3 regions of the Weissella sp. ESL1156 genome follow, and region 1 is predicted to be linked to each of the others. Evidence: predicted binding sites of a transcription regulator. Region 1 holds the regulator's gene; each other region holds the start of a gene.
What was found. The regulator HrcA, encoded in region 1, represses chaperone genes, less so after heat shock. The targets are predictions, from matches to a motif close to TTAGCACTCNNNNNNNNNGAGTGCTAA.

Region 1 (10,978 bases):
GCATAAACTTCGGTTCGGGATTGCCTTCCCCAAACGGTGCTAATACCTGTAAATTATCAAAATTTTGTTGTGTAAAATCAGTCGCAGTCACCTCATCTGCAATTTGGATAGTCGGTTTCTGTGCTGTCGCTAATTTTTGCTGGTCTGCCTCTACTTTTAAAACATCTCTCATTTGGGCCAAATACTGCGTAGGTATGGTCATACCTGCAGCACTTGCATGACCCCCAAAACTAGTCATTAAATCTCGGTGACCATCAAGTGCCGTAAATAGATCAAAGGCTGGAATAGAACGACCAGATCCTTTCATCTCATCACCATCAATATTAAGCACAATTGTTGGCTTACCAGTTTGTTCAACTAACTTACTAGCAACAATTCCGAGCACACCTTCATGCCATCCTTCCCCCGCAACAACTAAAACGGGTTGATCCAATAATTGTTGGACTTGTTGTTCAGCTGCCTGTGTGATGTCATTGACTAACTGTTGCCGCTTTTGATTTAGTTCATTAACATGTTCAGCCAGTGGTTCAGCACTCTCTAATGTATCCATTAACAACAATTGCACACCTGTCGTTGCATCTTCCAAACGTCCCAGAGCGTTTAGTCTTGGGGCTAAAGTGAACCCAATGGTCGAAGAATCCACATCCGATAATTGTACGCCTGCTGCAGACAATAGTGCAGCAACACCGGGTCGTGGATCTAATTTAATATTTGCAAGGCCATGTTTCACAATGATTCTATTTTCGTCAGTCAGTGACATCACATCAGCTACTGTACCAAGTGCCGCTAAATCCAAGACTTCATCAGCGGGTTCTTCAAGCAAAGCAGAAGCAACTTTAAAAGCAACGCCTGCCCCTGAAAGGCCACCAAACGGATAATTACCCGCTGGATGCCGCGGATGAACAATTGCCGTTGCATTTGGTAGTTCTGAGGGCAATTCATGATGATCAGTAATCACCACATCAATTCCTTGAGTCATTAACCAAGCAATTTCATTTTTTCCAGAAACACCATTATCAACGGTCACCAATAGTTGCATACCCTCTGCTGCTAATTGTTGGTAATTCTCAAGATTTGGTCCATAGCCATCTTTAAACCGGCTGGGAATAAAATAAGTCACATCTGCACCCATTAATTCCAGTGCCCAAGTCATGATGGCAGTACTTGTCATACCATCAACATCATAATCACCATAGACAACAATTTTCTGACCGGTATCAATCGCTTGCATGATGCGAGCAACAGCTTTATCCATATCATGCAAGAGGAACGGATCATACAAATCCGTTAATTCAGGTCTTAGAAAGGTATTCGCAGTCTCAACAGTGTCATATCCACGGTTAACCAGTATTTTAGCGATTAGTTTTGAAACACCAAAAGATTCACTAATCTGTTTAATCGCCTGTTGATGACTCACTTCCGGATATTCCCATTGATAACGTGAATCGATCATGCCTTGCCCCCTTTACTTAATCATCCTCATCAGTCATTGTCACTTTCATCGGTTTCGTATTATCTTGTTTGCCAAATGGCACATCAAACACGTCAAAATCATTAACAACACGTGTGTTCGAAAAAATTGCGCGCGCTTGATAAGCCAATTCATTTGCTGCTTTACCAGCATAACGTGCCGATATATGTGTTAATAACAAACGACCGACTTGTGCTTTCTCTGCAATCGTGGCAGCTTGAATACTGGTTGTATGGAAATGGTTACGTGCCTGTTTTCCTTCACCCTTACCATATGTCGATTCATGAACCAAAACATCGGCATGTTTAGCTAATAAAATTGTATTATCAGTTTTACGTGTATCACCAATAATCGCCACACAACGCCCTGGTTTGGGCGCACCAATAACATCCACCCCACGAATGAGACGACCATCTGAAAGGGTAATATCTTTACCTTGTTTTAACTCACCGTAGAGTGGTCCAGCAGGTATGTTCAACGCCTTTAATTTATCAACAAGTAATTCGCCTGGATGTGCATGCTCTGTTATGCGATAACCAAACGACGTGATACGGTGATCTAACGGTAATGCAGTTACCGTAAATTTCGTATTCTGTAATACCTCACCGCCTGAGTTAGGTAATTCAACATATTTAATGGGATATGTTAAATGTGTTTGTGCCACTTGTAAGCTCACTTCAACGAATTGCCGAATACCTTTCGGACCATAAATAGTTAGCTCGTCTTCACCACCTTGAAATGATCGCGACGCTAATAAGCCAGGTAATCCGTAGATATGATCACCGTGTAAATGGGTGATAAATATTTTTGTCACTTTACGAGGCCGAATTGTTGATTGTAACATTTGTCGTTGTGTACCTTCACCAACATCAAATAACCAAACTTCATTAATTTCCTCAAGTAGTCGTAATGCGATACTTGTCACATTGCGAAAATGTGCTGGCGATCCAGCTCCAGTTCCTAGAAACTCGATTTGCATGATTAGGAACTCCTTATCTTCTTTAAATTATTCGTTGAATCTACGTTTTAAACTGATTCAAAAAGAAAACCGTCCAAAATGACGGTTGATACTACCTATAATATTATCATTTTTTATATATTTAATACAGTTGTTTCACATATTAAAAAGTGATTGTTTTAACTGCTGATGGTTTCACAATATCTTTTCCTGACGAATCTTTTACCGTTGCAAATTGGATGTCAATCGATGACAAATTAGCAACTAATTGTTTTGGTACTAGTATCGTAGCTGTCGTTGTAACTGTATCATAAGGCACAATTCCTGCCGTATTTAATTGACCATCATTGTATATACCACTTAATGCCGACATCGTATCATTGTTTGGATATTTAATCGCCGTTATTCCTGGTGTAATTGCCGTGACAGCACCATTATTAGTCACAGTATAGGTAATAACTAATGTCGTAAACTTAGATGCTAATTTACGATCATTTAGCGTGCGTCTTGCAGACAACAATGCATTTTGCGTACGCGCAGTGTTTTCAATCACATTGATTTGTTCTATTTTGTAACTTATATCACCATTTATAATCGTACTGTTAACTTGTTTACTAGCCGCCCATTTCTGAACGAGGCCACTTTCAGTAATTTGGTACTGACCAACCTTTTTAATATGGCCAAGTTTAACATAATTACTATTAGCTAAATCCTTCTTAGTCGGCTTGTACTTACCATTATTTTTGTCACCTTTTTTTGCAAAAGGTTGTTTATTGTGGGTCAATGTTTCTTCTGCCATGGTTTGGACACGAGTAGGTTGTCCATTAGTACGATATAATACTAAAACCACAATAATTGCAACAATTCCCACAATAGTTGCTACAAGCCAGCCTATTCGTCTTTGCATATCAGCCTTCCTTAATCTCAACCAAGTACAACAACATCATCAATAATACGATACCCATATATTTTGTGCAATTGTTGTTCGTTGTCACGTATCACAATTTCTAATGTGTTATCGTGGTACTTTTGCAAATCATTAATTGTTGTTCGCTGTTGCATATCTATTTCCAGTACCAAAAGATTACCATCTTTACCAACAATTCTAACAGGTTCATACTGAGGAACCAATAAACGAGTCATTATTGGTCGATCTAAAGGCATACCGCCTAATGATACTTTTAAATCTCCTAAATACATAGATACTCTCCAATTTATGTTGTTAATTATGACACAAAAAAAAACAAGCAACCTTAAATTGAGTCACTTGTTTATCTATTTAACCGAAAAACCCTTTTTTATGTTCTCCAGTCATTGCTTCACGGAAAGCTTCAAGTGCTTTCTTTTGGTCTTTATTCAATTTCTTTGGTACATCCACGTACAGCGTCACAATATGATCACCATTACTGTTACTACGCATATGAGGGGCACCTTTACCACGCAAGCGGAAGTTTGTCTCAGTTGCAGTACCTGCTGGTACCTTCAATTTTACATCACCATGAACTGTCTTAACAGAAATTTCACCACCAAGCGTTGCGGTTGTAAAATCAATTGGCATACGTGAGTAAACAGTCGCACCATCACGTTCGAAGCCATCTTTTGATGGTGAAACATGAAAGACAACAAATAAGTCTCCATAAGGGCCACCATTAATACCTGCTTCACCTTGACCAGACAGGCGCATTTGTTGACCATTTTCAACACCAGCTGGCACAGTAACCTTTAATTCCTTATTTTCTTGCTTGCCATTATCCGTAGAACGCGTATACGAAATAGTTGTATCTTTTCCGAACACAGCCTCCTCAAATGTTAGATTCATGCGGTATTGTAAATCTTGTCCCTTGCGTGGTCGATTTGGATCTTGGAACCCACCGCCAAACATTTGGCTAAAGATATCCCCAAGATCAGAGAAATCACCGTATTGGGCATTGCCACCACCGAAGCCACCGAAACCGCCAAAGCCACTTTGGCCACCAGCTTGACCATCAGTTGAACCGTACTGATCATACATTGCTCGCTTTTGCTCATCGCCTAAGGTTTCATATGCTTCTTGTACTTCTTTATACTTTTCTTCAGCGCCTGCCTCATGGTTGAGATCTGGGTGATACTTCTTAGACAGCTTACGATAAGCCTTCTTAATTTCATCTTGTGAGGCGTTCTTATCAACACCTAAACGCTCATATAATTCAGTATTATTCATGAGGCAACTCCTCCTAAAAATTCAATATGTATCGCCTTGTGAGCTGCTATTCTCACAGAGGCGTACGGTCTGTAACGTAGGGGTGTTCAGATCGTTAATTCAGTTTACTTCTTATCATCATCTGAGACGTCTTCGAAGTCACCATCAACAGTATTGTCATCGCCTGACTTACCTTCTTGAGCAGTACCTTCAGTACCTTCAGCACCTTCAGCTGGTTGTGCTTGTTGATATAACTTAACAGCTAATTCTTGAGAAACTTTCTCCAAAGCTTCCTTCTTTGTCTTCATATCTTCCAAGTTATCAGCTTCTTTGGCAGCCTTCAAATCAGCAACACCATCTTCAACTGGCTTCTTCTCATCTTCAGGCAACTTGTCGCCAACTTCTTCCAATGTCTTTTCTGATTGGAAAATTAATTGGTCAACTTCATTACGTAAATCAGCTTCTTCTTTACGCTTCTTATCAGCTTCTTCGTTCGCCTTAGCGTCATTCATCATACGCTCAATTTCATCATCTGACAATGATCCTGAACTCTGAATGGTAATCTTTTGCTCTTTATTTGTACCCAAATCCTTCGCAGATACAGAAACAATACCATTACGATCAATGTCAAACTTAACTTCGATTTGTGGTACACCACGAGGTGCAGCTGGGATGTCAGCTAATTGGAAACGACCCAATGTCTTGTTATCGGCAGCCATCGAACGCTCACCTTGCAAAACATGAATATCAACGGCTGGTTGATTATCAGCAGCTGTTGAGAATGTTTGTGACTTTGATGTTGGAATGGTCGTATTACGATCAATCAACTTAGTGAAGACACCACCCATTGTTTCAATTCCCAATGATAATGGTGTCACATCAAGCAAAACCACATCCTTAACATCACCGGTAATAACACCACCTTGAATAGCAGCACCCAAAGCAACAGCTTCATCAGGGTTAATTGAGTGATCTGGTTCCTTACCAGTTAACTCCTTAACAGATTCTTGTACTGCAGGGATACGAGTTGAACCACCATTCAAAATAACCTTGTCAATATCGTTCATTGAAAGTCCAGCATCCTTCAAAGCATTGCGAACTGGTCCTTCAGCGCGCTTAACCAAGTCAGATGTTAATTGATTGAATTGTGCACGTGACAATGTTGTTTGCAAGTGCAATGGTCCTTCATTAGTTGCCGTGATAAATGGCAAATCAATTTGTGCTTCTGTTGCTGATGATAACGTCTTCTTTGCCGTCTCAGCAGCATCCTTCAAACGTTGCAATGCTAGCTTATCATTCTTCAAGTCAACACCATGTTCTTGCTTAAAGCCATCAGCTAACCAATCAATAATCTTTTGATCAAAGTCATCACCACCAAGATGTGTATCACCATTCGTTGACAAAACCTCGAACACACCGTCACCTAACTCTAGTACGGAAACATCAAATGTTCCACCACCCAAGTCATAAACCAAAATCTTTTGATCTTGATCTAACTTATCTAGACCATATGCCAATGAAGAAGCTGTGGGCTCGTTAACAATACGTTCAACTTGTAGACCCGCAATCTTACCAGCATCTTTCGTTGCTTGACGTTGTGCGTCATTAAAGTATGCAGGGACAGTAATCACTGCCTTATCAACTGTCTCACCTAAGTAATCTTCAGCATACTTCTTAATGTATTGCAAAATCATTGCTGAAATTTCTTGGGGTGTATAATCTTTACCATCTACAGTAACCTTATAACCAGGCTCACCCATGTGTGACTTAATTGATAAAATCGTGTCTGGATTAGTAATTGCTTGACGCTTTGCAGTATCACCAACTTGTGTTTCACCATTCTTAAATGAAACTGCTGATGGTGTTGTCCGACCACCATTTGGATTAGTAATAATCTTTGGTGCGCCACCTTCCATAACTGCAACAGCAGAATTTGTTGTTCCTAAATCAATTCCAATGATCTTTGACATAATAATTTACCTCTTTTTGATCAGATTTTTTATTTTTATATTGTGCTAATGGTCGGTCGCTATGTTAATTATAAACAGCTACCATTGCTGGTCGAATAACACGATCAGCTAAAACATATCCCTTTTGAAGAACCGTCGCAATTGTATCAGCTGGATGATCATCATCAGCTGGTACTGACTGAATCGCTTGGTGGAAGTTAGGATCAAATGCTTCACCAGCTTCACCAACCGCTTTCACATCATGCTCTTCAAGCGCTGAAATTAATGTTTTATAAACCATCTCAACACCTTTTTTAATTTGTTCAGCTGCACCATCGTCAGCTTCAACTTGTAATGCGCGTTCAAGATTATCGACAGCTGGTAAAATTGACGCCGCCAATTTTTGATTAGCAAATTTCACAGCTTGAACTTGCTCTTTTGCATAACGAGACTGCATATTTTGCATTTCAGCATGTGCACGCAAATAATTATCTTCAGCTTCAGCAACTTTCACTTTCAAATCTGCAATTTGATCTACTTCAGTTTTTACTTCGGCTTCCTCAGATTCAGTCGTTTGCGTTTCAGCGTCAACATCTGTTTCTTCACTGGTAGCTTCTAGCTCTTCTTCAGGGTTCTGCTTTTCTTCTGACATGTTAACACCTCTTTTCTAACGATAGTATTCTAATAACTGCTGTGTTAAAGCACTACGGAACGCATCAACCAAACTAACCATATCAGCATATCGCATTGATGTTGGGCCAAGTATGGCTATCGCACCAACACCGTACTGTGCAACACGGTATGTGGCTGATACTAGGCTATATGGTGATAATAAATTATTACCATTCTCATCACCAATTTGTACCATTACGCCATCATTTGCTGTTCCAACAACCCGACGCATATCATTTGCCGAATCAAGCAACTGATACAATTGCTTAACGTCTTGCAAACTCGAATTAACCGTGAAGTCTAGAACATTTAAATAACCACCAATGAATACTTGTTCATGAATCGAACGAGCTAATACATCACCAAACAGTTGCAAAAAAGCAACCGGTGTTCGAATCGTTCGTTCCATTTGCCAAGGTAAATCACCAGTCAATGTTTTTAAAACATCAATAATCGGTTGGTTCACTAATGTCTTATTAATATAATCAACCATATCATCAAGGTTTCGCACCGACATACCTTCTGGTAATCTGAAACTTTGACTTGTCACTTGTCCATCATTAGTAACTATAATCGCCATGATTTGCTGACCATTAATTGGTACCAAACGGAAGCCTGATAGTCGAATATCAATCGATTCAGGTTTTAGAGCAACAACCGTATAACCTGTTAGAATTGCTAACTCATTTACCATTGTTTGCATTAAATCATCAATTTCTTGAAAATTGCGATTAAACACACGTTCTAAAGATTCCTGAACGACTTTTGATAAACGATGCTGATGCATTAATTCATCAACATAGTAACGATAGCCTCTTTGTGAAGGTACACGTCCTGACGAAGTATGCTCTTTTTGTAGCAAGCCTAATTCTTCTAGTAGTGCCATCTCGTTTCGCACAGTCGCTGAACTTACTGTCAAACCCAATTCACTCAATAGTGTTTTTGATCCAACAGCTTTGCCGGTTTTTGCGTAATCGCGAACTATTGTAGCTAATATTAGCTGCTGTCTTTTCGTTAACATACGCGCCACCTTTCTTAGCACTCTCAACTACTTCGTGCTAACAGTTATTATAGTACACGCCTTATCGTTACTTGTCAACACTTTTTAGCACTCTTTATTATTAAGTGCTAAATTAGATTACTTTTCCCGGTATATCAAGCATTAACTGTTCAAAAAAGCAAGTAGTGACCTATTTATGCCGCTACTTGCCCCATCTATGATTTATGTTTTGCTTTGATGATTTTCATACTGCCAATGATTATCAAGATTAACCACGATACTAGGCTAAGCCAGTTTGCAAAAATTCTAACTGGTGTGTTTTTGTATCTAATATCAATTTTATTATGCCCTTTTTTAATAGCAACAGCGATTAGATTTTCCTTGGTATACTTAGTAGTCATTTCTTTATCATTAACGTACGTATGGAACCCTGGATAATATATATTTGGCAGTAACAATCGTTGATTTGCTTGCTTAGAACTAATCTGATAGTGAATAACATTATAGCCTGTCGACCAGCTCAGCTGTTGTATATTTTGATTAGGATTAATTGCTGGAATATTATGTTGCTCTAACTGATACTTTAATCCAACACTTTGTTTTGGCAAATAATCATAAACATAGTTATTTAATGTACTTTTTTGAAAGTCTTGCCACTTAACAATGGTTACTGCATTATTTTCTGGATTATGTTTAATATTGAAGTTTAAACTAGTTGCTGTCATCAAACCAATTAAGCCAAACAAACTAATTATTATTAGGCGGTTATGCTTATTGGTAATTAAATCCTTTAATGCAATGGCGCCTAACAATGAAGATAAGAACGTTGCAAAATATAAAAAACGTCCAACAAATTGAATAAAACTAAAATATTTATCAAAAATTGGCCATGGAAAAACATTAGAGGCCAATATCACTGACAATAACATAATGACAGCATAATATTTTAAAGGTGCTTGAAACTTGTGCCAACGAATGGCGACACACACAAACAAAATTATTCCTAGTATGCCCAAACTATATGATGCAATATTGCTAGTAATAAATAGACTTGTAAGTGCATAAGTTGTCTTGGATAAAATCAATTTATTTACGGAAATATTTTTCACAAATAATAGATTTTGCATTAATGGTAATAAGAAAAAGGCTGTCAGACAACCCGTTAATATACCTGCATATACGAGCCTCAATAGTCTAAACCATTTTACCTTTAACGGTTCTGATAGCGTTAAAGTTGCAAAGAAACATAGCATTAATAATAAAAGTGCAACACAGGCATCTGGCAAGTCACTAAAAATCAATCCGGTGACACCAAGTGATAAAAGCCACCACTGTTTATAATCACCAACTGCAATTTGATACATACCCAAAAAAGCAATTGGTATAAAAATAAATGCAAATGATCCGCCAAAGCTCCGATAAAACAATGTAATTGTTAGTGTAAAGTGACCAAAGCCGTATAAAATGCTACTTAATAGTGCCGTATAGCGATTATGAGTTAATTTTAGTGTCACAACGTACATTGATGTAAAAGTCAAAAAGAAGATTAGTGCAACAAAAATCAGATACGCCAAATAAGCATTGCCAACAATGACTTGCAAAAAAGCTTCTGGCAATAGCGTAAAAATTGGATAAAACATATTTTCAGGATAACCAAATGATCCGAAAGTTTTCGTCATCATACTTGGATTAATTTGCGTCATATGTCCCGCTTTTAAATTCAAATAACTTTCGGCAATACGTGAAATATGAAAACGACCATCCCATCCCGGATTATGCTGGTAAGCCGGTCCGTGCAGATAAGGTAATATCAGTAAAAAACTTAATATGGCAAATAATAATAACGTGCTTATATTGGGATGCTTATTAATAACAGCTTTAATTTTTGAACCCACGACTCTATCGCTCCTTTAAAAACATAGTCTTACTATATTGTACGTGATAACACCGAAATAATGGCCCTTTTTTCAAAATAAAAAAAGATTGCTAATGACGCATTAACAACCTTTACCATAGACCATCTTTCGATACTAGTCATTTAATTTTTTATTTTTTGCAAATTCAACCTTAGGACGGAAGAACCATCCAGTAACCGTTCCTTTAATAATCATTTTTAATCGTAACTTCATATTTGGTTGGTGGTTACGAAACACTCTAAAAATTTCGTACAACACCTTAAGATGGGTCCGCAGGTATAACAATAACCCTCTTTGCCGACTAAAGTACATTTGATTACGGAATGCATAGAAATAACGTGGCACTCGATTAATTGTATCTAGCGAGACATTAGAGGCAATATTATTAGCCATCTTATGGATCACTCGAGAAGTCGGTACCATATAACCTGGCAATACCCGTGCTGAACGTTCTGTATATTCAATATCATCGCCCCAAATAAAGAATTCAGTAATTGGCAAGCCAATATTTGCGACGATTTCTCGACTAAACATAACAGAAACGAAAGTCGCATTACGCAATGGTTCAAGTGCCGTTGCATCGAGTGGAATTTTATGGAATCGTTTTTTTGGTGCTGGTAAATTCATTTGTGCGCGAGAATTATCCGTCCATCGTACATCAGAAGCCAAAAAGCCAAATTGATTATTTAGTTTATCAGCAGCATTCACTAATTCTGTTAGTGCCGTTGGTGTTGGTACGGTATCATCATCCATTAACCAAACATAATCATCATTCGTCTCTTCCATAAAGTAGCGAACACCTTTATTAAAGCCACCCGATCCACCAATATTTT
Region 2 (10,978 bases), 700 kb from region 1:
TTGATTTCGCATAATCAACCGCCTCAGCAGTAGCACGTGTCAAATTTGATACTAAAACAATGATTGTTGCCCCATCATAATGACTACGTCTAATTGGTTCTTGCGATAAAATTCGCAACTGCTTAGCGACTAACCGATAATGCCGATTAATCCCCCAGAACATACGTATCAAAATTGGCATAATAATCAAATAAGGCCAAACTGATTCAAAATGTAAGGCAAACAACGTAATCACCAATACTGCTGAAATTAATGCACCAATAAAATTGATAAATGCTTTAGAAAGCCAATGGCCATCACGTTCACGCCACCAGTGAATAATCATGCCTGATTGCGATAAGGTAAATGGCACAAACACACCAACGGCATATAACGGAATCAAGGCCTCTGTTGAACCATTGAAAATGACCAACAGCACAATCGCGCCTAAAGCTAATGACATAATACCATTAGAGTAGCCTAAGCGGTCACCTTTATCCATGTAGCTATGAGGCATAAATTTATCTTTTGCCAAATTATAAGCCAATTGTGGAAAAGCTGAAAAACCGGTATTAGCAGCAACTGCCAAAATTAATGCGGTTGAAATTTGTAAAAGATAAAATAGGATACCATGCCCGAAAATACGTTGTCCAATCTGCGCTAAAACAGTGACATGGGCGTTTGGCTGAATACCATAAATAAATGACAAACCAGTCACACCAACCAAGAAAAAGGCCAATATGACAGCCATAATAACCAAAGTGATAGCCGCATTTTTAGGCTTTGGTTCTTTAAAATTTGGCACTGCATTTGAAATGGCTTCCACACCCGTTAGTGATGATGAACCACTCGAAAATGCCTTCAAAAACAATAAGATCGAAACACTACCTGTTGCAATATGTCCTGTCGTCGTTGGTTCGTAATTTACTCGCCCAGTTAGAATGTTATAAAAGCCCCAGACGATCATCACAACCATCATCGCAATAAATAAGTAGACTGGTACCATTAAAGCACCAGCTGATTCTCGTAATCCACGTAAATTAATACCCGTTAGAATTAAAATAATAATCACACCAATAGCAACATTATAATGATGTAATGATGGTATCGCCGACACGATTGCTTCAGTTCCTGATGCCACTGAAACAGCCACCGTCAGCATATAATCAACTAATAATGAGCCACCGGCCACCAAGCCAGCATTACGGCCCCAATTAGTTGACGTCACCAAATAAGCACCACCGCCAGCTGGATACGCATGAATAATTTGCCGATACGACAAAGTAATTGCTGCTAACAGAATCAGCACTAACGCAACGACTGGTAATTGCAACCATAACGTGGCAACACCACCAACAGCTACCAAAACCGTAATAATTTGTTCTGTTCCATATGCAACAGATGACAAAGCGTCAGATGATAAGAGCGCCAATGCTTTCGTTCGGCTAAGTTGACGTGCATCTTCATCCAGAGTTTTTAACGGTTTACCAATTAAAAACCGCTTCAATAAAGGCCACATGTTCCAGCTCCTCAATAAATTTAATTTTGATAAATATGATGTAGAAATTAACCTATTGGTAGGTGCCATTTCTACAAGGGTTTATTGTAGTGCTTAGCTTATCGATTGTCTATCCTTTTGTTTATTTTTATGTTTTCTTTTTTGTAACAATAACTGAAATATTTACGACACAAAAGAAAAGGTCTTAAACCCACCAGCATTCGGCAAATTTAAGACCTTTTTTATCAAAATAAGTAGCAATATCATGACGATATGCCGAAATCCGTTTTGATAGTAAACCAAGCATTTATGATTTTACATCATGCCGGGCATACCACCTTGTGCAGGCATTTGAGCAGCAGTATCATCCTTAGGTTGTTCAGCAATAACTGCTTCAGTTGTTAACAACAAAGCTGAAACAGAAGCGGCATTTTGCAAAGCAGAACGTGTTACCTTGGTTGGATCAACAATACCAGCCTTGATCATATCAGCCCACTCACCAGTTGCAGCGTTGTAACCAATACCAACCTCTTCATTCTTCAATTGGTTAACGATCACTGAACCTTCAACACCAGCATTTTCTGCGATTTGGCGAACTGGTTCTTCTAAGGCACGCTTAACAATATTAATTCCTGTTTGTACGTCACCTTCTTCTGATAACGCATCAACAGCTGGGATGGCATTAACTAATGCAGTACCACCACCAGAAACGAAGCCTTCCTCAACTGCAGCGCGAGTAGCATTCAAAGCATCTTCGATTCGGTACTTACGCTCTTTTAATTCAGTTTCGGTAGCTGCACCAACTTTAACAACAGCGACACCACCAGCTAACTTAGCAAGACGCTCTTGCAACTTCTCACGATCGAAATCAGAGGTTGTCTCTGCAATTTGACCCTTAATGATTTCAACACGTTCGTGAATTGCTGCAGAATCACCATTGCCTTCAACAATTGTTGTATTGTCCTTTGTCACCGTAACCTTAGCAGCTTGTCCAAGTTGGTTGATCGTTGTATCCTTCAAGTTCAAGCCTAAATCGTCAGTAATAACTGTACCACCTGTTAGGATAGCAATGTCTTCAAGTTGTGCCTTACGACGATCACCAAAACCAGGTGCCTTCACAGCAACAACGTTAAATGTACCACGCATCTTGTTCAAAACAAGTGTTGGCAATGCCTCACCGGTAATATCATCAGCAATGATCAACAAAGCACGACCTTGCTCAACAACACTTTGTAGCAATGGTAAGATTTCTTGGATATTACCAATTTTCTTATCTGTAATCAAGATATATGGATTATCTAATGATGCTTCCATCTTATCATTGTCAGTAACCATGTATTGTGACATGTAACCACGATCAAATTGCATTCCTTCAACAACATCCAAAGTTGTCTCAATACCCTTTGACTCTTCAATGGTAATGACACCATCATTGCCAACCTTTTCCATTGCTTCAGCAATCAACTTACCAACTTCTGGGTTAGCAGCAGAGATAGATGCAATTTGTGTGATCTCTTCTTTTGTTGATACTGTCTTTGACATATCATGCAATGATTTAACAGCTGCGTCAGTTGCTAATTCAATTCCCCGACGAACACCAACTGGGTTAGCACCAGCTGTAACATTCTTCATACCTTCATTAATGATGGCTTGTGCCAAAACTGTCGCAGTCGTTGTACCATCACCAGCAATATCATTTGTCTTTGAAGCAACTTCGGCAACTAATTTTGCACCCATGTCTTCGAAATGATCTTCTAACTCAACTGCCTTTGCAATTGTTACACCATCATTCGTAATTGTTGGTGCACCATAACTTTGTTCAATCACAACATTACGTCCTTTAGGACCAATGGTTGTCTTTACTGTATCAGCTAACTTATCAACACCTGCTTGCATTTTTGCACGTGCATCTTCTGAAAATTCAATATCTTTTGCCATATTTACGACCCTCTATTTTCATTAATTATTTAAATTACAACACTGCCACAATGTCTTTTTCGTGGACAACCAAATAATCAACCCCATCAACACTAATTTCAGTACCAGCAAACTTATCAAATATGACATTATCGCCTTCTTTGACTGCAGCCGGTGCTGACAAGTCACCTACCGCTTGTGTCGAAACGGCAACAACTTTTCCTGTAACTGACTTTTCTTGTGCATTAGAAGCTAATAAAATACCCCCAACTGATTGCTCAGGTGCTTCTGATACTTGCAATACAACACGATCTCCTAATGGTTTCAACATGTTATCTGACCTCCACAGGTTAAAATTTTCTATTTGTTAGCACTCTTTATATACAAGTGCTAATTAACACTATCAATAATAACACATTCATCACTTTTTGCAAACTTTTGTTTGACAAAATATCAAAAAAACAGATTTTATTTAGAAAAACTCATAGCTCATTTCGTTGTCATAACAAACAAAAACCGCCAATCCAACAATGAAGTGCCCCATAATTGTTAGACATAAAAATCTAACGATTATGGGGCACTTCACAAATAGATTGACGGTCCTTTATCAAAATATATCAATGACACAATCTGCTATTAATGATCGTCAGCAAGAAATGTTTCCAAAGCAAGACTTGCTTCAGTCCATTGATCCTCAATATCTGCTAATTGTTTATCAAGCGTTGCAATTTTATTAGAAAGATCCGTTAATTTCTCTAAATCAGAGCTATTCGTTGGATCATTCAACGCAACATTTAAATCATCACGTTGATCCGTTAATGCGGTCATTTGCTCCTCAATACCAGTAACTGCACGTTCCAATCGTCGCTGTTCGCGTTGTTGTTCTTTTAACGCAGTTCGTGATAACGTCTGGGTTTTTTCGGAGACAACAGTCGTTTCAGCTGTTGTGCTATTTGTCTCCTTTGCCAATTGCTTATCTTTCTCAGCAGCTGTCTTTTCAAGATAGTAATCATAATCGCCATCAAAAAAGCGTGTACCATTTGGCGAAAGTTCAATCACTTCAGTTGCAACTTCATTAATAAAATAACGATCATGCGACACAAAGAAAATTGTCCCATTATATTCATTTAAAGCCGTTTCTAAAACTTCACGAGAATCAATATCCAAATGATTAGTTGGTTCATCAAGAATTAAAAAGTTTGCATGTTCCAAAGCCAATTTAGTCAATAATAGTCGTGCCCGTTCACCACCTGATAATGCTGATACTAATTTTTCTACTGCCTCCCCAGAAAACATGAATGAACCTAAAATCGACCGAACATCCTTTTCGGGCATCTTAGGATGTTCATCCCAAATGGTATCAATCACAGATTTTTTATTGTCTAATGTTTGTTGTTCTTGATCATAATAACCAACTGAAACATTAGCCCCTAATTTAATTCGCCCCGCTAACAAGGGAAGTTTACCCAGAATCGTTTTAATAAAGGTTGATTTACCAATACCATTAGGGCCAACTAAAGCAACTGCATGTTGCTTATCAACAGCAACATTAACATTTTCGGCTAAGACATGCGTCATATCATATCCCAACTTCACATCTGTTACACGTAACACTTCATTACCAGAATCTTCATCAGCAACAAACTGAATATGAGCAACACCAGACTCATTCTTGGGTGCTTCGATGCGCTTCATTCTTGCTAATTGTTTGCGCCTTGATTGCGCCCGTTTTGTTGTTGATGCCCGCACAATATTTCGCTTAACAAAATCTTCCAATTTTGCAATTTCAGCTTGTTGCTTATCATATGCCTTTTGTTCTTGCAAAACCTTAGCCGCTTTTTGTTGCATAAAATCACTATAATTACCCTTATAGTGGTCTAGTTGACCAGAGTGCATATCGTAGATTTCAGTCACAACACGGTCCAAGAAATATCGATCATGTGACACGATTAGCAATGCACCTTGATAATTCTTTAAATATTGTTCTAACCAAGCCAACGTTTGCATATCTAAATGATTCGTTGGTTCGTCTAAAATTAACAGATCTGGTGTCTCCAATAGTTGCTTTGCAATGGCTAGTCGCGTTCGCTGGCCCCCAGAGAGGGCTGCAATTTTTTGATCATAAAATGACTCATCAAAGCCAAAACCGTGTAATACTGAGCGAATCGTTGCATCATATCCATAACCATTCTTCTCATCAAAATCGTGTTGCGTTTGATCATAAGCTGTCAACAACTCTGTATAGTCATCACTTTCATAGTCCGTCGTTGCAGCAATTTCCGCTTCCATTTGACGCATCCGTTCTTCCAAAGCAATCACATCGGCAAAGGCTGTCAACATTTCATTATAGACAGATAATTTCGAATCTAATCCTGAATTTTGAGCCAAATAGGCTAATCGAATGCCTTTTTTCATTGAAATTTCACCTTCATCAGGTGTTGTTTCACCAATCAACATTTTTAATAATGTTGATTTTCCAGCGCCGTTGCGCCCAACTAAACCAACTCGGGCTTTATTCTGTACTTGCATCGAAATATTTTTAAAGAATGTGACACCATTAAAACGTCGCGCCACATTACTTGCTTGTAAAATAATCATATTTATCACTCCATCTTAGGCATGATGTGTTATCTTACCTAATCTCATTCTCCATCTACTGTATCAAATCAACCCATTTGACGCTAGGTTATTCTTGATCAGCAAGCGCTTGTCGTACCTCAGATACAAAATACAGTGAACCAGTCAATAAAATGATATCGTTCGTACTGCTTTCCTTTTTAACAATATCAAGACCCACTTGCCACGTCCGATGGACAGTTACGTGCTGTGTACGAACTTGATGTGCTGCTAATGATGGCTCAAGTGGTTGACGATTATTCGGTCCTTGAAATCCAACCACATGCAAATCAACATTTGGTAGGTCAGCAAGTAATTGTAACATTTGAGGATAATTTTTATCCTGTAAGACACCAAATAAAATGTGAATCGTCTTTTTTTTAAATCGCGTTGTTAAAATTTCGATTAGCGCCTTTATTCCTGGTTCATTGTGTGAACCATCTAATATAATTATCGGGTCTGTTGCAATTTTTTCAAACCGAACCGGCCACCAAACTGTTTTTAGCGCTTGTGTCACCATTTTCGGTGTCAATTGGCGTTTAAAAAAGTTGGTAACCAACTGAGCTGTTTGTAACGCAACGGCTGCATTATCAATTTGATAATGACCAATCAAGTCAACAAATACTTGCTGATAATTAATTGTCCCCGATACATCGAATGTTTCACCCCATAGATTTTCATCTGGTAATGCGGTCACTTGAAATTGTTGTCCCAAACGATACACGGATGCACCCATAGCAGTTGCCACTGTATCAATCACTTGATTAGCTGCTGGTGTTAATCGTCCCACAACAACAGGACGCTGTTTTTGAATAATGCCGGCTTTTTGTGTTGCAATTTTTGTTATTGTGTCACCTAATACCTGCATGTGATCCAAGCCAACGGTGGTAATCACAGAAACAATTTTATCTGGAATGACCGTCGTTGAATCCCACGTGCCGCCGACACCGACTTCCAACACAACCACATCAACTGGGTGTTCTGAAAAATACATAAACATCATAACTGTCAGTGTTTCAAACTCAGTTAACCCAGTTGTTAATTCATCATCCATTTGATCAATGACTGGTGCCAAGCGCTGCACCAAATCCAATAAATCATTATCATCAATATTACCCTGATCATCTTGAATACGCTCATTAAATGACAAAATATATGGTGATGTAAATAATCCAACCCTTAAGCCACTGGCTCGTAATAATTGTGCAACCATCTTACTAGTTGATCCCTTACCATTTGTACCGGTAATATGAACGTATTGTGATTGTCGTTCCGGATGTCCTAATCGCGTTAAAACTTTGTTTAATCGATTAAAAGTAGGCGTCTTGGACCATTTATGACGGCCATGAATATATGAAATTGCATCAGCAACCGTTTCTATTTTTGCCATTTTAACCTCGATTTTTACAATGATAAACAAAAGCGCCGTCTACATTGTAGATGGCGCTTCTGCATGTGTAATTTACTGCATTGTAACGACGAACCGCTTAAATTCGTTATTCACAATATGTTAAATTATACACTTACCTTACTATTACTGCAAGTAGCTGTTTTACTTGTTTGCCTCTTTTAATTGTGCTAAGCGATCATTCGTTGCTTGCAACTTATTTTCCCAATCAACTAACTTTTCGCGTTCAGCTGCGACAACTTTTTCAGGCGCATTATTGACAAACTTTTCGTTACCTAATTTACTATTGGCACGTGTTACTTCACCTGTAAACTTCTTCACCTCTTCTTGCAGACGAGCTATTTCTTCATCCAAATCAATTAACTCAGCTAATGGAACAAAAATTTCGGCACCAGAGATAATTTGCGTCATGGCTAGATCAGGAGCATCAATTTCAGCCGCAATTTGCAAAGTCTTTGGCTTAACAAAACGATTAATGTAGTCTGCATTATCCTTGAAAATACGTTGCAAGTTCTGATCCGTCGTCTTAATCAAAACATCGATTGTCGTTGACATAGGCGCGTTGGCCTCTGTTCGAATTGTTCGAACAGCCTTAATTAAGTCAATCAAACTATTAAAATCAGTTTCAGCTTGTTGATCATGCAATGCATCATCAATAGTTGGGTAACTTGCCGTAACAATTGTTTCACCCTCGTGAGGCATTTCTTGCCAAATGGCTTCAGTAACAAATGGCATAATTGGATGCAACAACCGTAGCGTATTATCTAATACATATGCCAGAATTGCTTGCACTGTCTTTTGAGCAACCTCATCATTCCCATTAAGGGTCTCTTTAGTCATTTCAATGTACCAGTCAGCAAAATCATTCCAAATAAAGTTATACAATGCGCGGCCAGCTTCACCGAACTCAAACTTATCAAAATTCTTTGTCACCATTTCAATCGTTGTATTGAGACGTGACAGAATCCATTTATCAGCCAATGAGAACTTTGATTTGTCAGTTGGCAAAATTGCCTTTGTATCATCTGATAAGTTCATCAATACATAACGTGAAGCATTCCAAATCTTATTAATGAAATTCCATGCTGAATCCATCTTTGTATATGAAAAACGAACATCTTGACCGGGTGTTGACCCAGTTGCCAAGAACCAACGTAAAGCATCTGCACCATACTTCTCAATGACATCCATCGGGTCAATACCATTGCCTAATGACTTTGACATCTTACGACCTTGCTCATCACGAATCAAGCCATGAATCAACACATTCTTGAATGGCCGTCGACCAGTAAATTCTTTTGATTGGAACATCATACGTGCGACCCAGAAGAAGATAATATCATACCCTGTGACCAAAGTATCTGTTGGGAAGTAGCGCTTAAAGTCTGCCGCATCTGTATCAGGCCAACCCATTGTTGAAAATGGCCACAAAGCTGATGAAAACCATGTATCCAAAACATCAGGATCTTGTTCCCAATTCTCACTATCAGCAGGCGCTTCCATACCAACATACATTTCACCAGTCTCTTTATGGTACCAAGCGGGAATTTGGTGTCCCCACCATAATTGACGAGAAATCACCCAATCATGAATGTCATCCATCCAACGAGTAAAGGTACCTTCAAAACGTGGCGGATAGAAATCAACACGATCGTCCGATTTTTGCATAGCCAATGCTTGTTCAGCCAATGGTTTCATCTTAACAAACCATTGTGTTGACAACCGTGATTCAACTTGCACACCAGTACGTTCTGAATGACCAACTGCGTGCACGATTGGTTCAACTGACAACATCCAACCACCAGCTTCTAAATCGGCAACCATTGCTTTGCGGGCATCAAAACGATCCATACCAACATACTTACCAGCACGTTCGTTCATTGAAGCGTCTTCATTCATCGTATTGATTCGTTCCAAATTATGACGATTACCAACACCAAAATCATTTGGATCATGAGCTGGTGTAATTTTAACCATCCCTGAACCAAACTCAGGGTCAACATATTCGTCAGCAATAATTGGTACTTCACGATTAACAAGTGGCACTAAGACCTTTTTACCAACCAAATCTTTATAACGTTCATCTGAAGGATGTACAGCAACTGCCACATCCCCAAACATTGTTTCAGGACGAGTTGTTGCAATTTCAATATAATGCTTTCCTTGATACGTTGTTTCAGGATCCACAAATGGATACTGTACATGATAAAAGGCACCTTCATCATCTTGATGAATGACCTCGATATCCGACAAGGCTGTCCGAGCTTTCGGGTCCCAATTGATGATGTACTCGCCCCGATAGATCAAGCCTTTCTTGTACAAAGTCACGAATACTTTACGAACAGCTTCTGATAACCCTTCATCTAGCGTAAAGCGTTCACGGTCAAAATCCAAAGATAGCCCTAGTTTTCCCCATTGCGCTTTAATAGTTGCTGCATATTCATTTTTCCAATCCCATACTTGTTCAACAAATTTGTCACGTCCCAAATCATAACGCGAAATACCTTCTTTGGCTAAACGTTGCTCAACTTTAGCTTGCGTAGCAATTCCCGCATGATCCATTCCTGGTAACCATAACGTATCAAAACCTTGCATTCGCTTTTGACGAATCAACATATCTTGTAACGTTGTATCCCAAGCGTGACCTAAGTGTAATTTACCAGTCACGTTCGGTGGCGGAATAACAATTGAATAGGGACGAGCCTTCTTATTTTCTGAAGGTTTGAAGCGCTTCTCTTGCACCCACTTATCATAACGACCCGCTTCAACCGCTGTTGGATTATACTTGCTCGGCATATCAATTTCTCGCATAACTTGAACTCCTTACTTTTATTAAATTTATTCTATAATTGACCCATTAAAAAAACCCTGATCATACAATATTGTATAATCAGGGCGACTTTATCGCGGTACCACCTGAATTAGAGTATTCTCTATCTCATTAAGACTTAACGCGTCACCACGTTATCAACTACTACAATTTCATTGATAAAGCCCACTAGCTACTTTCTAAGTTGTCACTCAAAATCTTTCACCAAAATGACTTTGTCGCTAATAGTAACCTAACCTATACCCTCTAGTGTATTGCTATGAAAGCAATTTTACATGGTTATATGCAAAAAATCAAGGTCAATCGATGCTTTTCGTTAATATGAAGTGTCATCATTTAAAAGATAGCAATCATTGCCTCAATTAATAAATAACCACCATAACCTAAGACGATAATTCCAGATATAGCATTTACACAGACAAGCACTTTTCGAGGTAGCCGATCTTTTAGGATATTCATGATAATTGTAATGCCATTAAACCAAATAAACGTTGCCATCATGACACCAATGATAAATGGCCAAACCGCATCACTAGCCAATGTTCCTCTTAAAGCACCTAATAATAAACTACCATCAATTAAAGCTTGTGGATTCGCCCATGAAACAATAAATGCTGTCAATAAAGCTTTATGTGCAGGTAAGTGATTAGCATGTGTGTTGAGTTGTACTGTATTCGCACTTCTTAAAATATCCCAACCAATCCAAATGACTAGCATCCCACCAATCAAC
Region 3 (10,978 bases), 790 kb from region 1:
CAAATAACCAACTGCTTGTTGTCGTTCAGTACCATTTTTAACTAGTAATACCGTTAGATGATCACCAACTGCAACCCGTGGTCTTAATGCACCTGCCAGTTCATTGATATTTAATACCTGAACATTTTGAAACTTTGTCACTTTATTCAAATTATAATCGTTTGTTACAAGGCAACCATTTACTTCCTCTGCTAATCGAATTAATTTCTCATCAACTTCAGTAATGTCTTCGTAATCACCTTCCCACATTTCCAAAGGAACATAATCACTTTCACGCAACTCATTTAAGACGTCTAACCCACGACGACCACGCACGCGTTTTAGCGATTCACCAGCATCAGCGATGTACTGCAACTCATATAACACAAAGTTAGGAACTAACAAAGTACCTTCAATGAATCCCGTTTTCACTAGGTCTATAATACGACCATCGATTAAAATATTGGTATCCAAAATTTTATAGTGATGATAGTTTGTTTCTGCTTCAGTTAAAACATCGCCTTGTCCAACATCGTGCTGAGGGCGTACTTTTTTAGTACGGCTTGTTAATGTTGGTATCAACTTACGCCATTCATCAATACGTGTCGTTCCTAAACGAAATCCTAAATAACCCAATAATGCCATCACAATAACCGGTACTACCCCACTTAGGAAGAAATTATTCATGTGTTGCAAAGGTACCGTGATTACGACAGCAATCACTAAACCAATTAAAGTTGTTAATGATCCAATAAGCAATAATAGTGGTGATTGCTTATTTAGATAGTTTTCAATACGATGTATCGTTTGATCAACTGGGCGCCACAACAACAAACTTAATAAATAAAAAATAATAGCACCTAAAATAAAATTGACAATACCGTTATTAATCCAGGTATGTTTAGATAGATTAAAAATATCCCAAATGACTGGTAATAAAGTCAAAGCAATTGCGCCACCAGCTAATACAAAAATTCCCTGAATAATTCGCTTTCGTAACATACTAATTTCTCCTTTCTACATTATCCCAATGCAATTTGTAATGCTTCAGATAATGTTTTTGTCCCAATGATTTGAATGTCACTAATCCCGTTCAATTGATCAGTCACGTGTTTTGGTACAAAAATACGTTTAAAACCAAGTTTCTTGGCTTCAGTGACACGTTCAACAATATTTGGCACACGCCGGACTTCCCCTGTTAAACCAATTTCACCAACAAATGCATCCGTTGGTTGTGTTTCAACATCGTTATAACTTGAAGCAATCGCCATTGCGACAGCTAAATCAATAGCTGGTTCGTCTAGTTTAACACCACCAGCAGCTCGAACATACGCATCTTGATTTTGTAACAAAAGATTTGCCCTTTTTTCTAAAACAGCCATCAATAACGATACACGGTTGCGATCAATACCTGCTGCTGTGCGTTGTGCATTACCGAATACAGTTGGCGTAACCAAAGCTTGTACTTCTACCAGAATTGGTCGAGTACCTTCCATTGCGACAACGACAGCAGACCCACTAGCATTTACCAAACGCTCTTCCAAAAACAAATCTGACGGGTTTGCAACTTCAATTAACCCACCGTTTTGCATATCAAACACACCTAATTCATTTGTTGAACCAAACCTATTTTTAACAGCACGCAGCAATCGGAAACTTCGTTGATTATCACCTTCAAAATAAAGCACCGTATCAACCATATGTTCTAATATTTTTGGTCCTGCAATCGCACCTTCTTTTGTCACATGACCGACAATGAAAATTGTAATATTATTCGTTTTAGCAATTTGTAGTAATTCGGCCGTTGTTTCACGAATTTGGGACACAGAGCCAACTGACGAGCTAATATCAGGTTCTTGCATTGTTTGAATAGAATCAATCACAACAAAGTCAGGTTTGGTTTCATCAATTGCTTGTCTAATCTGTTTCATATCTGTTTCTGGAAAAAGTAAAAAATCAGAATCACCACGGACACCCAAACGTTCCGCACGTAATTTAATTTGTGACGCACTTTCTTCACCAGCAACATATAATATTTTTTGACCAGTATTGGCAAGTTGACCGGATACTTGTAGCAACAATGTCGACTTACCTATTCCTGGATCACCACCAATCAAAACCATTGACCCTGGTACAATACCACCACCAAGGACGCGATTAAACTCTGCGTTCGCTGTCTTAATACGAGGTGTTTCTTCAATATTAACATCATCCAACCGTTCGACTTTAGCAACTTGACCTGCTAAATTAACCCGCGACTTTCGGTCAACCTTTTCTGGTTGCATGACTTCTTCAACAAATGTTCCCCATGCACCACAGTTTGCACAGCGCCCCATATATCGTTGTGAGACAAAACCACAATTTGAACAAACGAATTGCGTTTTTGTTTTTGCCATATTTCCCCCTTTTTTATTTTACACCTGAGCTACCAAAACCGCCTTGACGCGTCTTTTTGGTTTGTAATTGATCATTATCAGTGGTTAAAAACGGCATGAAGATTCCTTGACCAATTCGTTCACCTTTTTTAATCGTGACATCACGCACACTCCAGTTAATCATCTGAATAAAAATTTCACCTTCATTTTTAGGATTATCAACATAATCCGCATCAATGATACCAACACCATTTGGCAAAATTAACCCGCGCTTTAAAGGATTTGAAGAACGATTAGCAATCATTAAATATTCATTCTCACCCATGTAAGCTTTTATACCAGTAGGCACTAACAGTGGTTTAATTGTACGAGATGCTTGTTCATAACTTTCTGATGTTAGAGTTTCATTATGCCTTATCTGCCATAAAATTTTCAAAAATGGTAATCGCCAAATAGAAGGCAATGTAAAATCCTCCGCTGCTTGAAAATCATAACCAGCAGCTTGTTCTGTCGCGCGCACTGGCAAATTTAAATTAGCGTTTGCGTATTTCTTAACAACAGCAAATCCTCGTTTCATAACTATTCCTTTCAAATAAATTATCAAAGATAAGTATAACTTAATTTCATGAAAAATAAAAAAGCACACGTCAAATTCACGCATGCTTTCAAACAAACTTAACCTTTATAGGCGATTTTCTGATATTCTGGATGTCTAAAAAAGGCTTGCCGTGCGTAAGTACATACTGGTTTTAGTTGCACGTGTGCTTTCTCTGCTTGTGCAACGACTTCTGCTAGTAACTGTGCTGCAATTCCTTGACCACGCAACTCTGGATCAACATAGGTATGATCAATCGACCAAACTTTGCCACCAAGAATTGCTGGAAATAATATTTCTGCATCTACAATACCGTTTGTTTCGTGAAATAAACGACCAGGTTCATACATAAATTCCATATCAAACCTCCTGGTATCATTATAACCGAATCACAAATATCCATGGGTTATAAACTATCGAAGTGCCCCGACAAAATCAGGTAACCATTTATTCGAAATTGATTTGATACTAACTTTTTCAGAAAAAGAATCAATCGTAACAAATTTACCACCACCAATATAGATACCTGCAGTTGTTGGTAATACACGACTACCCCAAGCTAATAAATCTCCGGGCATCGCTTCAGAAACCGTAAATTGTGTCAGTGCTTGCATTTGTTCACTCACTTCATGAGGAAAACCAACACCTTCAATGCGATTATACATATATTGAATTAATCCACCAGTATCAAAACCAGTATCAATATTTTTTCCTTCTTTCTGATAAGGTACATCAAGTACATCATCTAATACCGTTAATAACGGTTCACATATGCTTTCCATAATCATTTTCATCATTGTTCTCTGAATGCGAGCACCGGTTGTTTTACGAGCAAAATTTGAAACAGTAATCGTCACAGGTTTTTCAGCAATTGGCGGTTCAAACATAATTTCAGCGTCCGCTTCATCATAATCATTCACGTGAACAACACGTCCAGGTTCTATTCTAAATGGCATTATCATTACCTCTACTTGAATGTATAAAAAAAGACTCGCGAACGAGTCTTTTTAATAATAGCTTTTTATTGGTGAATAAACTGAACACCAGCAGTAGAAATTGTACGTTCGTTATATAGCTTACCTGCATAGTTAGCTTCAGAAATAGTAATCGTACCGTCTGAGTTAACAGAGTCAACGACCGCTACGTGTCCATAACTACTTGCACCACCAACACCAGGTGCAAAGTACGCAACAGAACCAACTGATGCAGTTGAATTTACAGTATGACCTGCAGCAGTTGCTGATGCTGGCCATGATGAGGCATTACCCCAGTAATTACCTACCCAACTCAAATCACCCTTAACATACCAAGTGCATTGTCCATATGGGTATGTGTTTCCAGTCGTGTTTGATGAAACATGATTAGTCGTTGTTGATGTTGTCGTCGTAGCAGATGTAGATGTTGTTGTAGCGGCAGCAGAAGCTGTAGATGTCGTTGACACGTTTTGTGGTCGTGCAGCGGCTGAACTTGCTGCGGCAGCCGATGCGTTTGCTGCTGACGTTGCAGCGGCTTGCGCTGCAGCTGAACTAGCAGCAGCTTGACTAGCAGCTAATGAGGCATTTGCTGCTGACGTTGCGGCGGCTTGTGCTGCAGCTGAACTTGCAGCGGCTTGGCTAGCAGCTAATGAGGCATTTGCTGTTGACGTTGCAGCGGCTTGAACAGCAGCTGAACTTGCGGCAGCTTGGCTAGCAGCTAATGAAGCGTTTGCTGCTGATGTTGCAGCTGATTGCGCTGCGGCTGAACTTGCGGCAGCAGCCGACGCATTCGCTGCTGATACATTTGCTGTTGATGTTGTAGCAACTGATTGTGGTGCGGCTGAACTAGCAGCTTGCGATGCAGGTGCTGCACTAGTAGCAACTTGATGTGCAGAAGCTGAAAGATTAATTGTATCACCAACATAGATAATTGATGAAGCTGAAAGATCATCATTTACTGATAACAATTCAGACAAAGTCATACCATTAGCGTTAGCAATTGCCCACAGTGAATCACCAGCTTTAACTGTATAAGTAGCCCCACTAGCAACATGCTTCGTTGCAACTGAAGAAGCAACTGATTGTGCTGCAGACTTTGGTGCAGCTGATCCAGGTATTTCAACCTTTTGACCAACAAGAATCAAATTTGCATTTGCAATTTTGTTTGCTGATACTAAATCATCAACAGTAACGTGGTGTGCAGCTGCTAATGCATAAAGTGTATCCCCAGATTTAACAGTGATAGAATCAGCTGAAGCGACAACTGAACTACCTGCCAAGGCAGCCGCTGCTCCGGCAGTTGCTAATAGCGTATTTTTTACAGATGCGTGCATATTAAGTACCCCTTAAAACTAAAAATTTGTTGTCCTATATTATGTTAAGAAATAGCCCACGAGAACTTTTCTTAAGGTTTTCTTTATCTTTACTACAAGCACTATTGTACTTTATAGACTTTTCATAAAAATGCATTTAATGTTTCATTTATGTTACACAACACAAAATCCTTAATTTTTTCTTTATTTTGTTCGTTTTTAATGCATTTAAAAAAATCAGAGCATCATTCTTGTACAAAAAAAGACGGTAGTCCTAACTACCGCCTATAAATCATTTATACTTTATTAAATAATTTAGCAACTTTATTCAACTTATTTTTCATCTTTTTCAATAGTGATTTTATCATCAACTAACTTTGCAATTAATTGTTTTGCTTCAGGATTATCTAGATAAAAGTCAGCAATTTGATCTTCTAATTGTTCTTGGATAACACGACGTAATGGACGAGCACCCATTTCAGGATTATATCCCAATTCGACAATCTTTTGCTTGACATCGTCAGTAATCGTAATGTGCAAATCCTTTTCTGCAATTGCAGCATTCATATCATTGATCATCAAATCAACAATCTTTAATAAGTTTTCTTTTGAAAGTGCATTGAATTCAACAATGCCGTCAAAACGATTCAAAAACTCTGGCTTGAAATATGGTGCGAGGCGTTCTAGTAGATGTGAACCACTTTGGCTGTCTTCTGGGTCAAAACCAACCTTTGCTTCTTTGACACCGGTACCCGCATTTGATGTCATGATAATAATAGTATCTTTAAATGACACCACATGACCTTGTGCATCAGTTAATCGACCATCATCTAAAATTTGTAAGAACATGTTCATCACATCAGGATGTGCCTTTTCAACCTCATCAAGTAAGATCAATGAATAAGGACGACGACGAACCGCTTCAGTTAGTTGACCAGCTTCTTCATAACCAACATACCCAGCTGGTGCTCCAATCAACTTTGAAACAGAATGTTTCTCCATGTACTCAGACATATCGAATCGAATCATACTATCAGTTGTACCAAATAGTTCCTTTGCCAACTGCTTAGCCGTCTCAGTCTTTCCAACACCTGTTGGTCCAACAAATAAGAAACTACCAATTGGACGACCAGTTTTATTAAAGCCAACGCGATTACGACGAATGGCACGCGCAATCTTTTCAGTGGCTTCTTCTTGCCCAATAACATGAGCTGATAAATTATCACCTAAGTTTCGTAATTGTGTCTGTTCCGTTTCTGCTAATTCACCAACAGGAATACCAGTCTTTTCCTCAACAATTTTTTGAATATCTTCCACTGTTACTGTTTGTGCAGCTTCATTTTGTGGTGCTTGTTGCTTAACGGCTTCTAACTGTAATTCCAAATTATTGACTTGATCACGTAACTTGCTTGCCTTCTCATAATCTTCACGTTCAATAGCTGATTGTTTTTGAGCTTCAGTTGAATGAATCTTATTTTCTAGTTCTTTTGGATCAGCGATTTTAACTGATAAGTTTTTCTTAGAACCCGCTTCATCAATTAAATCAATTGCCTTATCTGGCAAGAAACGCTCTGAAATGTAACGATTTGATAAGTTAACAGCTGCTTCTAGTGCCTCATCTGAATACTTTACCTTGTGGTAGTCTTCATAGCGCGAACGAATACCTTTCAAAATCTGCAGTGCCTCATCTGTTGATGGCTCATTGACTTGAACTGTTTGGAAACGACGAGCAATCGCTGCATCCTTTTCAATTTTACGATACTCATTTAATGTCGTTGCTCCAATCAACTGGAACTCACCACGAGCTAAGGCAGGCTTTAAGATATTACCAGCATCCATTGAACCTTCACCTGCTGTTCCTGCCCCCATAATTTCGTGAATTTCATCAATAAATAGGATGACGTCTTCACGTTTAGATACTTCATCCATCAATTGTTGCATACGCTCTTCGAATTGACCACGCACACCTGTTCCTTGAACAAGTGAGACAACGTCTAAACGAATCACCTCTTTACCTTGCAGCTTACCAGGTACCTTTGCGTTAACAATGGCCTGTGCTAAACCTTCTACAACCGCTGTCTTTCCAACGCCAGCTTCACCAATTAATACTGGATTATTCTTTGTTCGACGGTTAAGCACCTCAATAACACGAGCAATTTCATCATCTCGACCAATTACTGGATCGAACTTACCCTTACGTGCCATTTCAGTCAAATTAATACCGTATTGATCAAGTAAACTATCACCTTGACCATTATTATTGCCCCCATTACCTTGTCCCATTTGTGGGCGGGGCCTTTGCTGGGTACGTTGTGCTTGTTGTGCCCTTGTTGCTTCATTATTCATCATACGAAAAATATCATCAAAATTTGAAAAACCAAATGGATCTTGTGCCATATTACCAGCCTCCTTACAATCTCTTTTATATTCATTATTCCCAATAGATACAATAGTTGCCGTTTGTTTGACCTTTATTGACCTTGCTTACATTATCTATATTAGCACTCTCATGCATAGAGTGCAAGTCAAAAACGCGATTTTTTTATAAAAAAGAATAAATTTTTTGTTCATAAAAAGTCCATTCTTTTGAATATATTTAATTATATTTTAATATTCAATAACTAACTTACCAATCATATTTCCAATAGCAACTTCTCTCTGTGCTGCTAAAATCGTTTTTGCAGATAACCCCGTCATTGTTTTGGTTAACGTTGATTGTACAACACCCTCATCAACTAACTTAGCTAACAAAGTCAATGCGGCTCCCTGCGTCGCAACATTTTTACCAGCATTTGTTTTTGCAAACATAAATTCCCAATCAAGTGATGCTGCTTGATTCTTAATCAAACCAACAGGCAGTGGTGTCGTTGATTGCACAATCGCACCAATATGGCCAAATACATCAACCAACTTAGCAGCTGATTCAAAATGTTGATCAAGTGAATGTAGTACAGCAATATAGGGTATTGTTGTAAACCCTAATTTTTTTACCGCCGTCACATAATCATCACAATGATTGACCACAAAATCTGCCCCCAACTTTTTAACCCAATCAATCGTATCTTGACGTGAAGCGGTCGCAATAACTGTCATTCCCAGCCATTTGCCTAATTGGATCATCATTGAACCAACACCACCAGCACCATTGATCACAAATAAAGTCTCACCTTTAGCACCATCGGCAACCATTTCTATCTGAAATTTATCAGCAAGCATTTCATATGCTGTTAAAAATGTTAACGGCATTGCAGCAGCTTCTACATTCGATAACCTACTTGGTGCTTCGCTAATCAACGCTTCTCTAACAACTTCATATTCAGCATTAGAACCAGTCCGACCTAATTCACCGGCAAAAAACACACGATCACCAATCGCGAATTTTGTCACATCATCCCCCATTGCGACAATCTCGCCAACCGCATCAAATCCCAATACACGTTCTTGACCTGCTGCTGCAGCTAATTCCCATTGTTTCATATCTACCGGGTTCATGCCTGCTGCAGCAACTCTAACCAACACATCATGATTCGACATGTTTGGTCGTTCAATTTTCTTATCTATCAATGGTTTGTTCGCATCCGTTGTTGTTACAACCGCCTTCATCATTTCTGTCATGATTCACTCCCTTATAATAAGTCATGTTTCCCATTATTCCTCTACTTATATGATACTATCTCTACTATAAAAAAAATAGTAATGGCAACGCTATTCGCTGTTGTCATTACTATCGTATAAATACTTAATCTTGTGAACCTTCTGCTGCTGCAACGCCTTCTTTCAGACCAGCCATTTCAACATGATGCTCACGGAAATCTTTATCTTGAATAGGCAAGTGGAGTGCATAATCATTAAAAATCGTTAAATCACCTTCAAGCTCATTCGCATCAAATCCTAGTACGTGACCACCAAAGGTACGATCGTCACTCAAAAAATGAACATGCCAACCAGCTGCAACAGTACCTTGATACAATTCAGGTGAATAGTAACCAACTAATGTTCCTGTCACATCGCGTTTTTCAAACTCGCGTTGTGTTTTTGTAATTTCAGATAACGATGGAAATGGTCGTTCTGACTTAGGTGCCGACCGAACTTTCATATAATCAAAACTACCTCGCAAAACTACACCTGAGAATGTATTCTCTAATTCACGATCACGAACAAGCGAAACCATCTCTTTCATATTACCAGCACTGAAGGTCACTTTTTCTGATGGATCACTAGTATGATGAACAGTCGCAAATGGTACCGTCTTATTCATATCTGTCACGTGATGAATCGTTCCTTCACCGTCCATATAATAAACCTCACCATCGACCATAATCATCTCACCATCAAGACCATCGAAAGTACCAATACCTGCATCCCCATGCTCTTTTAATTCAGCTAAAGTGGCCGTACCACCTAACACTTTCCCCATCAAAGCTTCTAATGTACTATGTTGATAAACTGTTGCCATGATTTTCCTCCTAATATGGTATTTTAACAAAAAACGCCCAGTGAACTGGACGCTTTTTTATATTATTCTGCATCAATTAATTGTGACATTAATTCATAATTATGTGAGTAGTCTACTGGAATATCAACAACAACTGGTCCTTCGGTTGCAAAAGCTTCATCCATAACCGCATCCAATTGGTCAGGTGTTTCAACACGCAATCCCTTGGCACCAGCTGACTCGGCAAACTTCACAATGTCAATATTTGAGAACTTGACACCTGCTGACTCACCATTGTACTTAACTTCCTCTTGGAACTTAACCATATCATAGTGATAATTATCTTGCCAAACAATGTGCACCGTGTTCAAGTGTAGTTGAACAGCAGTTGCCAATTCCATACCTGAAAAGAAGAAACCACCATCACCAGATACTGAGACAGACTTTGCATTTGGCCGAACCATTGCTGCAGCCATAGCCCAAGGTAATCCGACACCTAACGTTTGCATACCATTTGAAATCAAGAAATGACGTGGCACATATGACTTAAAATGACGACCAAGCCACAAATAATGTGAACCAATATCTGATGATAAGGTCATTTCATCAGTCATGTGTGCTTGTAATGACTTAATAATGTTCAATGGGTGGTTTAGATTTGCTTGTGCTGGTGTATACGTTGGTTCTTCTGCCGCATGTAAAGCAGCCTTAAATTCAGTCAACTTGTTCTGAGAAGCAACTGGTAATTCATAACCTGCAATTTGTTCTTGCAATGCTTTCAAAGTATCAGCTAGTGTCCCAACTAATTGACGTTCAGGCGTAAAGTTATTGTCAATTTGAACAGCTTGTGTATCAATTGCCGCAATACGCAAATCAGCATTCTTGTTCCAATTACGTGGTTCATATTCAATTGCGTCATAACCAACTGTAATAACCAAATCAGATTGGGCTAATAATTGGTCACCAACTTGGTTACGGAAGAAACCAATGCGACCAAAGAAAGTCTTTTCTTCTAATTCACGAGAAATAACACCTGCACCTTGATATGTTTCAACAACTGGTAATGTTGTTTGTTCAAGTAATGCATGCAAGGCTGCCGTTGTCGCATCATCTGAACCACGTGCACCGACTAACAAGACTGGTAGCTCCGCAGCTTTAACTTGCTCTGCTAGCCAAGCAATATCTTCGGCAGCTGCAGCACCATAACGTGCCGGCTTAACTGCTGGTAATGCCGCTGCATTTACTTCAGCTTCATCAACGTCTTGTGGTAACGAAACAAATGCGGCACCTGGCTTTGGACCATTTGC

Region 2: a site for HrcA is predicted at 3,762-3,788, ahead of ACSKY2_RS04505 (co-chaperone GroES). Genes of this name have one in related genera too.
Region 3: a site for HrcA is predicted at 7,735-7,761, ahead of ACSKY2_RS04945 (ATP-dependent Clp protease ATP-binding subunit). Genes of this name have one in related genera too.

The regions. Positions count from the first base shown of each region.
Region 1 is NZ_CP196372.1:191,507-202,484, reverse strand. Features, by position in the region: gene recJ (single-stranded-DNA-specific exonuclease RecJ) at 1-1,453, opposite strand, end outside; gene rnz (ribonuclease Z) at 1,470-2,450, opposite strand; gene ACSKY2_RS01030 (hypothetical protein) at 2,593-3,336, opposite strand; gene ACSKY2_RS01025 (hypothetical protein) at 3,354-3,629, opposite strand; gene ACSKY2_RS01020 (DnaJ C-terminal domain-containing protein) at 3,709-4,629, opposite strand; gene dnaK (molecular chaperone DnaK) at 4,734-6,578, opposite strand; gene grpE (nucleotide exchange factor GrpE) at 6,643-7,209, opposite strand; gene hrcA (heat-inducible transcriptional repressor HrcA) at 7,225-8,250, opposite strand; gene ACSKY2_RS01000 (YfhO family protein) at 8,445-10,124, opposite strand; gene ACSKY2_RS00995 (glycosyltransferase family 2 protein) at 10,260-10,978, opposite strand, start outside.
Region 2 is NZ_CP196372.1:888,060-899,037, forward strand. Features, by position in the region: gene ACSKY2_RS04495 (APC family permease) at 1-1,498, opposite strand, end outside; gene groL (chaperonin GroEL) at 1,793-3,415, opposite strand; gene ACSKY2_RS04505 (co-chaperone GroES) at 3,450-3,725, opposite strand; gene ACSKY2_RS04510 (ABC-F family ATP-binding cassette domain-containing protein) at 4,031-5,992, opposite strand; gene ACSKY2_RS04515 (bifunctional folylpolyglutamate synthase/dihydrofolate synthase) at 6,081-7,400, opposite strand; gene ACSKY2_RS04520 (valine--tRNA ligase) at 7,563-10,229, opposite strand; T-box leader at 10,307-10,512, opposite strand; gene ACSKY2_RS04525 (LysE/ArgO family amino acid transporter) at 10,585-10,978, opposite strand, start outside.
Region 3 is NZ_CP196372.1:979,758-990,735, forward strand. Features, by position in the region: gene ACSKY2_RS04915 (PIN/TRAM domain-containing protein) at 1-981, opposite strand, end outside; gene radA (DNA repair protein RadA) at 1,002-2,375, opposite strand; gene ACSKY2_RS04925 (dCTP deaminase/dUTPase family protein) at 2,389-2,931, opposite strand; gene ACSKY2_RS04930 (GNAT family N-acetyltransferase) at 3,030-3,308, opposite strand; gene ACSKY2_RS04935 (NlpC/P60 family protein) at 3,363-3,905, opposite strand; gene ACSKY2_RS04940 (LysM peptidoglycan-binding domain-containing protein) at 3,971-5,257, opposite strand; gene ACSKY2_RS04945 (ATP-dependent Clp protease ATP-binding subunit) at 5,570-7,633, opposite strand; gene ACSKY2_RS04950 (zinc-binding alcohol dehydrogenase family protein) at 7,844-8,851, opposite strand; gene budA (acetolactate decarboxylase) at 8,976-9,692, opposite strand; gene alsS (acetolactate synthase AlsS) at 9,755-10,978, opposite strand, start outside.